2 regions of the Laceyella sacchari genome follow, and region 2 is predicted to be linked to the other one. Evidence: a T-box and tRNA genes for the amino acid it is inferred to sense, from the RefSeq annotation. Region 2 holds a T-box; the other holds one or more tRNA genes.
The links. A T-box is a leader RNA that pairs with one kind of tRNA and senses whether it is charged. The one in region 2 lies ahead of serS (serine--tRNA ligase), so its partner is inferred to be a tRNA-Ser.
Positions count from the first base shown of each region.

Region 1 (6,572 bases), 290 kb from region 2:
GACTGGACACTCGATTGCCGGACAAATGCTACCGGTGTGACGCATGAGTATACGCTGTCTGAACTGAAGAAGTTGGATATCGGTTACGGATACACTGCTGACGGCGGCAAAACGTTTCCATTCCGCGGCAAAGGAGTGGGGCTAATGCCTTCGCTTGACGAAGTGCTGGCCGCGTTTCCCAAGCAGGAGTTGCTGATCCATGTGAAAAGCAACGACCCTGCGGAAGGAACTCAACTAGCCCGTCGGTTGGCCACCTTGCCTGCCGACCGCTTATCCCGGATCACCGTATATGGTGGAGATGAACCCATTGCCGCTCTGGAACAGCAACTTCCCCATCTGCGCACCATGTCCAAAGCCTCACTGAAAAAGTGTCTGCTTCCTTACATAGCCATCGGTTGGACCGGTATCGTACCAGACGCATGCAAACACACGCAACTCCATGTTCCCGATTACGCCGCGCCATGGTTGTGGGGTTGGCCCCACCGTTTCTTAGCCCGGATGAACGAGGCAGGCACACGAACCATTCTCGTCCGGGATGGTGATGGGTTTTCCGCCGGTTTTGACACCGCCGAAGACCTCAACCATTTGCCAGAAAACTACACAGGTGGCATCTGGACCAACCGCATCGACCGCATCGCCCCTCTTATCCAGCGGCGGACGCAGTAATCTTTCCAACATCACGTTGTCCAGGGGAGATAGGTATAAAAAAGCCCGGCAGACCAGTGCCGGGCTTTCTCTACTCTTTTATTTTCTATTATCGCCGTCTTGACCATCCACAAACAGCCACCTTCCTGTATTCGTGGAAACCATCGCCGGCACAATGCCAGATGGCCATGTTCGGTTTAGTCCTTCTATCTCCCTAACATGAATGCGCGGAAAGCTCAGCGCCGCTAACACTTCACGATAACAACGTTCCCGTACCCGGGCGGGAATGCCTTCCCGTTTAAGCCAACGAATCGCTTCTTTGAATGCTCCCCGATGCAACAAAGCATCAATATGGGTGGTTAACGCTTCTTCCAACGAGCACCTGAACAGCAGTTTGGACCGGTGCCCACGACCGCCTCCCGGTTTCCAATAGATCAGGCCGTCTTCTTGCATATTGCTCAGGATGCGTTTCACATTTCGTGTAGAACAATAAAGGATGGACGCCAACTCATCCAAACTGACATAGATGGAGCAATGATTGGCCACATTCCGTAGCCGATACCTTAACTCCAAATAATGCTCCGCCGTTTTCACAAAATCACCCCGCAATCCCTGCCACTCGATAGTGGATGATGCATCACTGATTGCTATAAGTTACGCATAAAGACTCCGCACACCATAGGATCTATTCAAAAAAAACGCCCCACTGTCGGTTCAATCCGACAATAAGGCGTTGATGGGCATAAAAAAAGGCGTTCTCATTTTGAACCCTGTCTGCATGCAGTCATGCCCAACTGCTTAATGTGTTGTGGTGAGCCATGAAGGACTCGAACCTTCGACACCCTGATTAAAAGTCAGGTGCTCTACCAACTGAGCTAATGGCTCGCAAAAAAAAATGGCTGGGGGAGTAGGGATCGAACCTACGCATGACGGAGTCAAAGTCCGTTGCCTTACCGCTTGGCTATCCCCCAAAGTGGGGCGACCGGAGGGAATCGAACCCTCGAATGCCGGAGCCACAATCCGGTGCGTTAACCACTTCGCCACGGCCGCCAAGAAAAATGGCGGAGCTGACGGGATTCGAACCCGCGATCTCCTGCGTGACAGGCAGGCATGTTAGGCCTCTACACCACAGCTCCACAAAATATGGTGGACGCTGACGGGATCGAACCGCCGACCCTCTGCTTGTAAGGCAGATGCTCTCCCAGCTGAGCTAAGCGTCCATATTGGTGACCCGTAGGGGATTCGAACCCCTGCATGCTAGCGTGAAAGGCTAGTGTGTTAAACCGCTTCACCAACGGGCCAAGGCATATAAATGGCGGAGAGAGAGGGATTCGAACCCTCGCGGGGCTTAGTAGCCCCCTAACGGTTTAGCAAACCGTCCTCTTCGGCCTCTTGAGTATCTCTCCGCGTTGGCTCCTCAGGTAGGACTCGAACCTACAACCTACCGGTTAACAGCCGGTTGCTCTGCCATTGAGCTACTGAGGAATATTTTAAAATTATCAGCGACGTGATTCATTATATCGCATTTGATTTCAATTTGCAAGAACTTTTTATGGTTCTTTGTTTTTCTCTGTTTCCACTGCATCAGGGAGCAGTGACAATTAATAATTTAACATGGAGAACACCAGGAGTCAAGAGCTTTTACACCAAAATACTTTAAAAAATTTTATGCTTCAATTGGCCTAGTGCACATGCGCGTGGAACCCTTTTCTCCATATAAAAACTCCCCCTGCAAACACTTGCAGGGGGCCACATATTAATCGTCGTTCAAAATGGCAAGCAAGTTTCTGAAGATCATGATGAAGTCGATGTACAACATCAAAGCGCCATAAATCGCATACTTGTTCACGTTCTCTTCGTCCATATTCATCTCGCTCATATGCTTGATGGTCTGCATATCATATGCAGTGACAATCGTGAACAGAATCACCATGGCGTAAGAGATGATCAATTCGATCATGCCGCTCTTCAGGAAGAAGATATTGACCAGCGATGCCAAAATCAGACCCAACACCAACATCAGCGCCAAAAAGCCAATCTTGGACAGGTCCATCTTCGTGGTGTAACCAACCAATGCGCTGATGCCAAACATGCCCGCGGCGATGAAAAACGCCCCGGCGATGCTATCTAAGCTGAAAAACACCATCAGAACCGAAAAGCTGACTCCAGTTACCGCTGCATACACGAAAAAGGCGATGTTGGCCACAAAGGCGGGAATGCGGTTGATCAAGGCCGACAATCCGAAAACCAACACCAATTGCACGATCCAGATCCCCCAGAAGATCCCCGAGTTTTGCAGGAGTGCTTGAACCACATTTTGATTTGTTCCCAATACATACGCGATAATAGCGGTCATGGTCAAACCCATGAACATCAACAAAAACACGCGAGGTAGCATTGTGTTTGTCCGCGAGGCGACGGCGCTACCTGCACCGTTGTTAAACTGCGTTTGATTCATCGGTACGTTCCCTCCGAACATACTTTTTTTGTGCCCAACTTCCAAAACCAGAAGCATGCACAGCCTAAGTATATCAAAAAGTATGTTTGCTTGCGAAGGGAGTCCGTTTAGACAAAGCGTTTGTAACCGCTTTCAATGCTAATTTTCGATCTTTTGTTTATAAGTAGTTTCAAAAGTTGCTGATATCCGCTTACAACCGACCACCTAGATGTCAACGCACTAACCCGGCGCTCCGCATCCGTTCTTTGGTTTCCGGCGTCCCCAATTCATAAATGGTACGGTAGATCTTCTCAATTTGTTTGTCTTCGGTCACATTTTCTTTCCGTTCATTATCCAAAAATGGGATATGCGCCAACACAAATGTAGAAAAATCGGTGTCTTCCACTTGGTTGAACATCTGCTCCAAACGATTAATCTCTTCCGGTGTCGCTTCAATTTCAAAATCGTAATTGGGGTCGTTCACATCGAGGGTTTCTCTAATCTCGCCTGCTCGCGGCCCGATGTCAACCGTCACGTAGTACGTCTTTTTTTCCATTTGCCCTACCTCCTCATCCTTTAACCCTTCCCCACAAGCCAGAAATTCATTCCACATCCGCCAGCTTTCAAAATTCGCTATAATTTGGATTGAAGGAGGCGTACTCACTGATGAACATAGACATGAACCGTTATTCACGCCAAATGCTGTTCGCCCCCATCGGTCCAAGCGGCCAGGAAAAGTTGGGCCAGGCCCGGGTAGCGATTGTTGGCTTGGGGGCACTGGGCACAGCCTTGGCCAACCATATGGCTCGCGCCGGAGTGGGCATGTTGCGCCTGATTGACCGCGACTTCGTTGAAGAGAGCAATCTGCAACGGCAAATGCTGTTTGACGAAGCAGATGCCCAAAACTTCATGCCCAAAGCCGTCGCCGCCGAACGCAAATTACGGGCGATTAACTCCACGCTGACTCTGGAAGCCCACGTTACGGATCTGACATGGAAAAACGCAGAGTCATTGTTATCCGGAGTTGATCTGATCTTGGACGGCTCGGATAACTTCCAGGTACGCTATCTGGTGAACGATTTTAGTGTCAAACATGGCGTCCCTTGGATTTATGGCGGTGCCGTAAGTGCGCGCGGCATGAGTTATACGATTCGTCCTGGGGTAACCCCCTGTTTGCGCTGTTTGTTTCCAGATGCCCCTGCGCCAGGCACTACAGAAACATGCGACACAGCCGGAGTGATCGGCCCTATCATCCATGTCATCGCCGCTTACCAAGCGACAGAAGCCTTGAAGCTACTATGCGGAGCAGAGGAAGCCTTGGAAACGCGGATGCGTCACATCGATTTATGGCACAATCAAGCCCAAGCACTTCAGGTGTCTGCGCAAAAAAACGACCAATGCCCCTGTTGTGCCAAGCGGCAATGGGATTATCTCGATCCAGCGGAAAAGGAGGCGCAAGAAATCTCCATGTGCGGACGCCAATCCGTTCAAATCTCTTTGGGTCAAGTGAAGCTGGATTTGGACAGCTTGGCTGAGCGTCTGCGCCATGTCGGGGAAACGGAACGCAACCCCTTTATGCTACGGGTGCAAATCGATGAACAACACCGCCTGGCCGTGTTCCCGGATGGACGCATCCTCGTACAAGGTACCACCGATACCGCTTTGGCTAAAAACTTGGTTGCCAAATATATCGGTTTTTAAATAACAACAAGGCTCTGGGTATTCCGGAGCCTTGTTGCTTACCATCAGCTAAAAAGCGCACTATTGCTTTGGCGTAATTTCCACATTCCCCAATTGTTCCATGACCCGAACCAACGCTTGCGTGCCATCCTCGTTACCGCCGTGTGCTTGCACAGCACGCAACAATTGTTGCACGGTAGCGGTCCCCAACAACGGGAGTTCCATCCGCTCCGCTTCAGCAAGCACAATTCGCAAATCTTTTTGTTGGAAGCGCACAGAAAAGCCTGGATCCAGATCTCCTTTGACTACACGTGGCCCATAGTTTGCGAGAGCCCATGAACCGCCCGCCCCTTGCGAAGTGACTTGAATCATTTTCTCCAGGTCCACACCGCTTTTTTTGGCAAAGGCCAACGCCTCTACCATGCCAAGCAAGTTTAACCCACACAAAATCTGATTGCAGGCCTTCACTGTCTGACCAGCACCAATCGGACCGCAGTGAACAATCGTCTTGCCCATCGCTTCTAAGACCGGGCGCACCTTCTCCAGCACTTTTTCTTCTCCTCCGACCATGATCGAAAGCGTACCATTGCGCGCTCCTACATCCCCGCCACTGACAGGCGCATCTAGCATGGCCACACCTTGTTCGGCCGCTAATTCTGCCAACTCACGCGTCGCCTCGGGCGAAATGGTGCTCATATCAATCAAAACCGTCCCTGGCCGTGCGCCAGCCAAAACTCCTTCTTCACCAGCCACCACTTCCCGCACATCTGGGGTATCGCCAACCATGGTGATCACTACATTGCTTTGCGCCGCCACATCCTTGGGCGAATCCGCGAGGTGGGCGCCCCATTCAGCCTTAGCCTCGGCCATTTTGGCGGCTGTCCGGTTCCAAACAGTCACTTTGAAACCTGCTCGGTGCAAATTGCGGGCCATCGATTTCCCCATGATCCCCAAGCCGATAAATCCGATTCTCAGTCCTTCCATTCTCCTGCCCCTTCCTCTTCAAACGCTACAGATGCGTCTGGCAAGCCCCGCTCACGCTTCGCTTAACCGGCCGAGCACACTGTTAACCACCGATTGCCACAAACTGCGGTCATTGAGCAAGCGTTCGCGAAACCCTTTGTACATTGCGCGTTGCTCCGCTTCAAAGCGCGGGTCATCCTTGGGTGGCAATCCGCTACGCATGTGGTCAACCATCGCCTGCACTTCAGGGGAGCGCGGCCCCCAGACTGCCCGCTCTTTCCCTGTTTCGTCAATGAAGATGAAAATGGGAATCGACCGCGATGTACCATTGGTCAAATACTGATCCATCAATTCCAGATTTTCGTCGCGAATCAAGAAACGCATCTCCATTCCCGCACTTTCGGCGATCCGTTTCACAATGGGCACGCATAAGAGGGCATCCCCGCACCAGTCGGCAGTCAGCACGATCACCCGCCAGGGTTCAGTTCGTCTTTTGGCCAAAGTTGCTACTTCCTCGTCAGTAAGGGTGACTTGCTCATACAAGGACAGCAACTCGTCACGATTCACCTGCATATTGTTTACATATGTGTCAAAGGTCATGCCTTTCGCAAACCAGTCATTCAATGTCATCAAGGCATCCATCTCCTTTGTTTAACTGTTTGCTACCACGTGTTCCAGCTTCAACCTGCCACCGCATCGGGCGCAACGATACCGATCCACTTGCATCTGGCGTTGTCGGAAGGTTCGACGGCCGCACGCCAGACAATGCACCACATACTTCGGCTTCTGTCCTGGTAGCCTTGGCGCATATCGCAGGCCGCCAACCGCAGTGAGCAACTGCTTAAAG
Region 1 is NZ_CP103866.1:305,191-311,762, reverse strand. Features, by position in the region: gene NYR52_RS01745 (glycerophosphodiester phosphodiesterase family protein) at 1-666, shown strand, start outside; gene NYR52_RS01740 (SgrR family transcriptional regulator) at 745-1,239, opposite strand; tRNA gene NYR52_RS01735 (tRNA-Lys) at 1,455-1,530, opposite strand; tRNA gene NYR52_RS01730 (tRNA-Gln) at 1,542-1,616, opposite strand; tRNA gene NYR52_RS01725 (tRNA-His) at 1,620-1,695, opposite strand; tRNA gene NYR52_RS01720 (tRNA-Asp) at 1,705-1,781, opposite strand; tRNA gene NYR52_RS01715 (tRNA-Val) at 1,790-1,865, opposite strand; tRNA gene NYR52_RS01710 (tRNA-Glu) at 1,870-1,946, opposite strand; tRNA gene NYR52_RS01705 (tRNA-Ser) at 1,959-2,051, opposite strand; tRNA gene NYR52_RS01700 (tRNA-Asn) at 2,056-2,130, opposite strand; gene NYR52_RS01695 (Bax inhibitor-1/YccA family protein) at 2,402-3,103, opposite strand; gene NYR52_RS01690 (hypothetical protein) at 3,315-3,638, opposite strand; gene NYR52_RS01685 (ThiF family adenylyltransferase) at 3,749-4,783, shown strand; gene NYR52_RS01680 (NAD(P)-dependent oxidoreductase) at 4,844-5,746, opposite strand; gene NYR52_RS01675 (thioredoxin family protein) at 5,798-6,355, opposite strand; gene NYR52_RS01670 (SprT family protein) at 6,377-6,572, opposite strand, start outside.
Region 1: it encodes a tRNA-Ser, which carries the amino acid that the T-box ahead of serS (serine--tRNA ligase) is inferred to sense. The anticodon was not compared.

Region 2 (6,572 bases):
TCGTCCGAGTGCCTCATTCTGGAAGCGAGGGTTCCCCTTTTTTCGGCGCGCCTGCGGCGTGCTGATGAGCTCGGACAATCGTGCTGTCAACGAAAACAACCCAATCGACATCGGAAACGGCGTGGGAGTAAGTCTGAACATGCTTAAGCAAGCGATCCCACGTCCCATCCTTTTGCCAACGTGTAAAACGATAGTAGCAAGTTTTCCAAGAACCATAACGTGCAGGCAGATCCCGCCAGGGAGCTCCCGTCCCAAACTTCCATAGGATTCCGTCCAAAATGGTTCGGTGGTCTTTCCACTGTCCGCCTCGTTTCCCATTCCGAAGGCAATAAAGGCTCGATCTTTTCCCAAGCCTCATCTGTAATCTCATAACGCCGTCTCATCATGATGTCTCCTTGCTTTTGTTGTTATGAACATTCTAACAGGAAAACATGATGGATTCACCAGACACGCCCTAGACCAAGGGTAAGTCGTGAGGTAGGGGAGGACGACACCAACTCCCCCCTCCCTAAGCATGGGGAGTTGTCAATATGGATTTGTATAGTGTAAATAAAATTATTATTTACTAAAAATATAAATGGGATGAATTATTGGAGTGATTTAAAGTGGCTTGGAGAGACGTTATCCTTAACAAAAGGGTTGATAAGCTTACACTAAAACAAGTACTGCTTGAGGTTTTTCAATCCAGTATTGAACAGTCGAAGATTGAAATAGATGAAATTAAAATTATTGGCAATATTACGGAAATGGCAGACATAGAAGAACATACACGATTAGTCTGTGAAGTCTCACTTTGTCAAAATGATGAGTTCATGTTCATGCTATCGATTAGTATTTTAGATGAACAATTATGGACTGAAAATGATATCGAGGTTGTCTCGAAAATTTGTTCAAAACTAGGTTGCAAGGCTTTAATTGAGAATGTTAATGAACTCGCTCCTAGTATTATGTTTCTTGTTCATCCCGATGGACGATATGAACATATTACGGTAGATCCTGATGCACTTGATGGTTTTCCTGTAGAGGATTCGTATTTTAAAGGTTGATAATACCGGGAGCCGTAAACGCAAATATGTTTGTTCTTGCGAACTTTATAACATATAAATAACCTCTCCTTTTCTTCACATCGTTGACCTAAGACCAAATCTAAAATATCAAAAAGGCAAAAACGCTATAAAAAAGCCGCCCCACCATGATGGTGGGACGGCTTTTCTTCATTTGGCGGAGAGGGTGGGATTCGAACCCACGGATGCCTCACGACATCGGCGGTTTTCAAGACCGCTGCCTTAAACCACTCGACCACCTCTCCATGATGGTGAAAGTGAGTTACAGATATTAATTATACAGATTTTTTTGCGATTGTCAAATGAAAAAACAAAGTGGTTCGGGAGCGGAGCCATCAGGGAATCCGCCCCCTAAACACTTATTTCCCCAAAATTTCCAATCCGCCCATGTACGGTTGCAACGCTTTGGGAATGCGGATGGTGCCGTCGGCCTGTTGGTGATTTTCAAGAATCGCAGCCACAGTGCGTCCCACCGCCAAGCCAGAGCCGTTGAGGGTGTGCGCAAACTCCGGCTTCGCTTTGGCATCGCGGCGGAAGCGAATGTTGGCGCGCCGTGCCTGGAAGTCGCCGCAGTTGCTGCAAGAGGAGATTTCACGGTATTGGCCGTTGCTTGGCATCCACACTTCCAAGTCATAGGTCTTGGTTGCGCTAAAGCCCATGTCGCCCGTGCACAAGGTGATGACACGATACGGAAGCTCCAGCCGTTGCAACACCGTTTCGGCATTGGCTACCATCTTCTCCAATTCATCATACGAGGACTCCGGTTGGACGATTTTGATCATCTCTACCTTGTTAAATTGGTGCAAACGAATCAAACCACGGGTGTCTCGGCCCGCCGAACCCGCCTCAGAACGGAAGCAGCTCGTATACGCGGTGTAGTATTTGGGCAGGTCATCGCCGTTCATGATCTCGCCTGCATGATAGTTAGTCACTGGCACTTCCGACGTCGGAATCAGGAAATAATCCTGATTATCGGCCAATTTGAAAGCATCCTCTTCAAACTTGGGCAGTTGCCCCGTTCCCGTCATGGCCTGCCGGTTGACGATATAAGGGGGAATCATCTCTGTGTACCCATGTTCGGTGGTGTGCAAGTCGAGCATGAAGTTGATCAAAGCTCGTTCTAGCCGTGCCCCCAACCCTTTGTAGAAAACAAACCGTGAACCAGCGACTTTGGCCGCCCGTTCAAAATCGAGGATGTCCAGCTCCTCCGCGATTTCCCAATGAGGCTTCACTTGATGATCCGTTTGCGGCACCTCACCCCAAGTGCGAACCACCACATTCTCTTCTTCCGAAGCACCCACTGGCACGCTCTCGTGTGGCAAGTTGGGCAGAGTCAAGAGCAAGCCTTCCAATCGCTCATCCAACTGGCGCAGTTCTTCGTCCAACTGCTTAATCTCGTCCCCCACGCGGCGCATCTCCAAAATTTGCTCTTGGGCGTCTTCTTTGTTCTTCTTTTTCTCCGCGATTAATTTGGAAACGACATTGCGCTGATTTTTCAACTGTTCAGTTTGCTGAATCAGTTCACGGCGGCGTTGGTCGAGATCGATAAACGCGTCTAATCCGGACAAGTCGCCCCCCCGCGTTTGCAATCGTTGTTTGACCTCTTCCAATTGGCCGCGCAACAATTTGATGTCTAACATCAAAACACCTCCTATCATGAATCAAAAAAAGGGCCTCCATCCACAAAAGGGACGGAAGGCCCGCGTTGCCACCCTTATTGACCCATAAGCGCACACGCTTACAAGTCCGCTCTAACGAGATATCGGCTCGCTCCGTCAGCACTTAGGCGGGACAATCCCGCGGTCGCACCTCGCTCTGAGGGTGGATTCGCTGGCGACCCGGGACGACTCCCACCAACCGTCGCCTCTCTAAGCCGGCATCCTCCAGCTACTATTCCTCTTCATTGCGGTTCGCATCATATAAAAATGTGTTGTTCTATTATATCCTATTTTGCCACATTTGTAATCATCGATTCGCGCACCATCTCAACAAAATAGGCGTGAAAACGGACATCATCCGTCAACTCAGGATGGAACGCCGCACAGAGCAATCGATCTTGTCTCGCCGCCACGATTTTGTCTTCGATGACCGACAGCACTTCCACACCCTCGCCCACTTTTTCTATATAGGGGGCACGGATAAAGACGGCTGGAAACACATCAGCCACGCCCTTGATCGCCAAGTCCGCTTCAAAGCTTTCACGCTGGCGTCCGAAGGCATTGCGCTTCACATCGATGTCCATCAAATCGAGATGGGGTTCATCAAGGTTCTCTACCCGTTTGGCGATCATGATCAATCCTGCACATGTGCCGAAAATGGGTTTCCCCTGCTCATGCAGTCGCATGATCGGCTCCCGCAATCCATATTGCCGCATCAGCTTGCCGATCGTGGTCGACTCGCCGCCTGGGATCACCAATCCGTCCAAGTCGGCCAGTTCATCGGCACGTTTGACCGCCACCACTTTCGCCCCGGCCAATTCAAGCAAGCGGATATGTTCCCGCACTGCTCCTTGCAAAGCGAGTACACCAATTTTCATCGTTACGAAACCTCCTACCAACCGCGTTCTTGCATCCGTTCAGCCGCGCTCAGTTTGGAGATTTCCAGACCGGTCATCGGTTCTCCCAAACCTTTGGACACTTCTGCGATTAACTCGAAGTCTTCATAATGGGTGGTCGCCTGCACAATAGCTTTCGCGTATTTCTCCGGATTCTCCGATTTGAAGATACCGGAACCGACAAAGACGCCATCTGCGCCCAGTTGCATCATCAACGCTGCGTCGGCCGGAGTTGCCACCCCACCGGCTGCGAAGTTAACCACAGGCAGACGGCCGGTCTCGTGAATTTGCAACAGCAATTCAAACGGCGCACCCAATTGCTTAGCTTCTGCCATCAACTCATCACGAGACATGCTTTTCACTTTGCGGATCTGGCTTTGCATCATACGCATATGGCGAACCGCTTCCACGATATTCCCTGTGCCTGGTTCTCCTTTGGTGCGGATCATGGAAGCCCCTTCACCAATACGGCGCAAAGCTTCACCCAAGTCGCGCGCCCCGCAGACAAAAGGCACCGTGAATTGCGATTTGTCGATGTGGTACAAGTCATCTGCAGGTGTAAGCACTTCACTTTCGTCAATGTAGTCTACACCCATCGCTTCCAACAGGCGCGCTTCCACGAAATGCCCAATCCGCGCCTTCGCCATGACGGGAATGGTTACCGCATTCATCACTTCTTCGATGATCGTTGGATCCGCCATGCGAGCCACCCCGCCGGCCGCACGGATATCTGAAGGAACGCGCTCCAGCGCCATAACTGCCACAGCGCCGGCTTGTTCCGCTATTTTCGCTTGCTCCGCGTTGACGACGTCCATAATTACGCCGCCTTTTTGCATTTCGGCCATGCCGCGTTTTACCCGATCAGTTCCTGTCTGGCGAGTTGTCATCTTTGTTGCCCCCTATAGCCTTATCAAAATGGTCGAGAGGTGATCTGCCTTTCCTCTCTCATTTATTATAAAGAATTATGGCCATTTGAAAACAACCTAGTTAAACCAGCCCTTGATCGTATCTCCTGCTTTGCGGAAAAACAGGCGGAACTCACTAGCTTGTTCCACTGGTGCAGCGGCGACCATTTGGATTGGTGCTACCCCTTTGACAGGCTGATTTTTGTAAAGCAATCTCGCCTCGCCAACCACATCCCCTTTGTTGAGTGGGGCTTGGACACCCTTTTTAAATGTCACTTGGATGGTGTAATTTTCCTCTTCACCAATACGAGCAGGGATCACCAGCTTGTCATTGGCAACCACGGGAACAGTCCGTTCCACCCCATTAGGAAGGGCGAGCGTTTCTTTGCCCTGAATCTTGCCATTCTTGGCGATCCATTCCTTTGGTTGGAAGGAGCCAAAGCCATAATCAAACAGTTTTTTAGTCTCCGCAAAACGTGCATGTTCGTTGCTGGTACCCATCACAACCGAAATCAACCGGTAACCACTTTGTTCGGCCGTCCCGGTGAAGCAATATCCGGCACGATTGGTATGTCCTGTCTTCAATCCGTCGACGCCTTCATAAAATTGGTTGAACCCGGGCAGCATTTTGTTCCAGTTTGGTTTTTTCAGAGCGTGATCCGTGCCTTCAAAGAACGTGGCCTCTGTCATGGCGGTGGTTTGCAACACTTCCGGATAGGTGCGGATCAATTCTCTCGCCAAAATGGCCGAATCTCGGGCTGACATCACATGGTCACCAGGCACTTGAGGTGGATCAGGATACAAATGCAAGTCCAAACCAGACGCGCAGCGATAATGCGTATGTACCATGCCTAAAGCCTGCGCTTTTTGATTCATGAGCTCCACGAAACCTTCTTCCGTCCCTCCCACATGTTCCGAAAGGGCCACAGTCGCATCATTGGCAGAGTAGACCAACATCGCCGTGAACAACTCTTTTACCGTCACCTTTTGGCCTGCTTTAAGAAATATCTGGGCTTCTTCAATGTTGGCAGCTCGTTGGCTGACGGTAACCACATCTTCCCACTTCAGTTTGCCTTCGTTGATTTTATCCAACACAACAAAAGCCGACATCATCTTGGTCATGCTGGCTGGCGCCCTCTCTTCATCCGCCTTAAACTCCCCCAGAACGGCGCCCGAGTCAAAATCCAGCAAAATATATGACTTCGCTTTGATATCCGGGGTCAATTCTTCCGCCGACACTGCGATCGGCGAGAAGAAAAGGGCGGATATGGACAGCAAAACAAAAAGCGCGATCATTCGCGCGATGCGCATGGATTTCATTTTTTGTCCTCCCACCCAAAATTATTTTAAAACAAGCGTGCCGATCCGCCATATTTAAGTTGAAAATGGAAAGCTGAATGATGGACCAAGGCTTTGCAGTTTGTATTAGGAACCCACGATCCGTCGTTCAGCATCCCTTTCCATTTCATGACTGATCGACTCACTAAATTTATAAATTAACAGTTATGTTCAAAAAGGACGATAATCTGATATTAAATATATCAAAAAAGGAGAGCAAAAAGAAATGAACAAGCAGAAAAGTTCTGCTTGTTCACAAAAACGCCGTTTATACGTGGTAGTTTGGCGCTTCTTTGGTGATTTGTACATCATGCGGATGGCTTTCGCGCAAGGAAGCTGAAGTGATGCGGATAAACTGGCTTTTCTCCTTCAGATCAACCAGCGTGGCAGCACCGCAATATCCCATACCAGCCCGGATTCCCCCGACCAATTGATAGACTGTATCAGCCAATGGCCCTTTGTATGGCACACGTCCCTCAATGCCCTCAGGCACCAGCTTTTGCTCGTTTTCTTGGAAATAGCGATCCTTGCTTCCCGCTTGCATTGCACCGATGGAGCCCATGCCGCGATACACTTTGAAGCGGCGTCCTTGGAAGATTTCCGTTTCTCCTGGAGATTCCTCCGTACCGGCAAACAAACTACCCAACATCACCGCATCAGCACCTGCGGCCAACGCTTTGACGATGTCCCCAGAATAACGGATTCCGCCAT
Region 2 is NZ_CP103866.1:11,415-17,986, reverse strand. Features, by position in the region: partial or broken gene NYR52_RS00080 (IS5 family transposase) at 1-383, opposite strand, end outside; gene NYR52_RS00075 (hypothetical protein) at 606-1,046, shown strand; tRNA gene NYR52_RS00070 (tRNA-Ser) at 1,220-1,309, opposite strand; gene serS (serine--tRNA ligase) at 1,424-2,704, opposite strand; T-box leader at 2,749-2,977, opposite strand; gene pdxT (pyridoxal 5'-phosphate synthase glutaminase subunit PdxT) at 3,010-3,600, opposite strand; gene pdxS (pyridoxal 5'-phosphate synthase lyase subunit PdxS) at 3,615-4,505, opposite strand; gene NYR52_RS00050 (D-alanyl-D-alanine carboxypeptidase family protein) at 4,602-5,843, opposite strand; gene guaB (IMP dehydrogenase) at 6,130-6,572, opposite strand, start outside.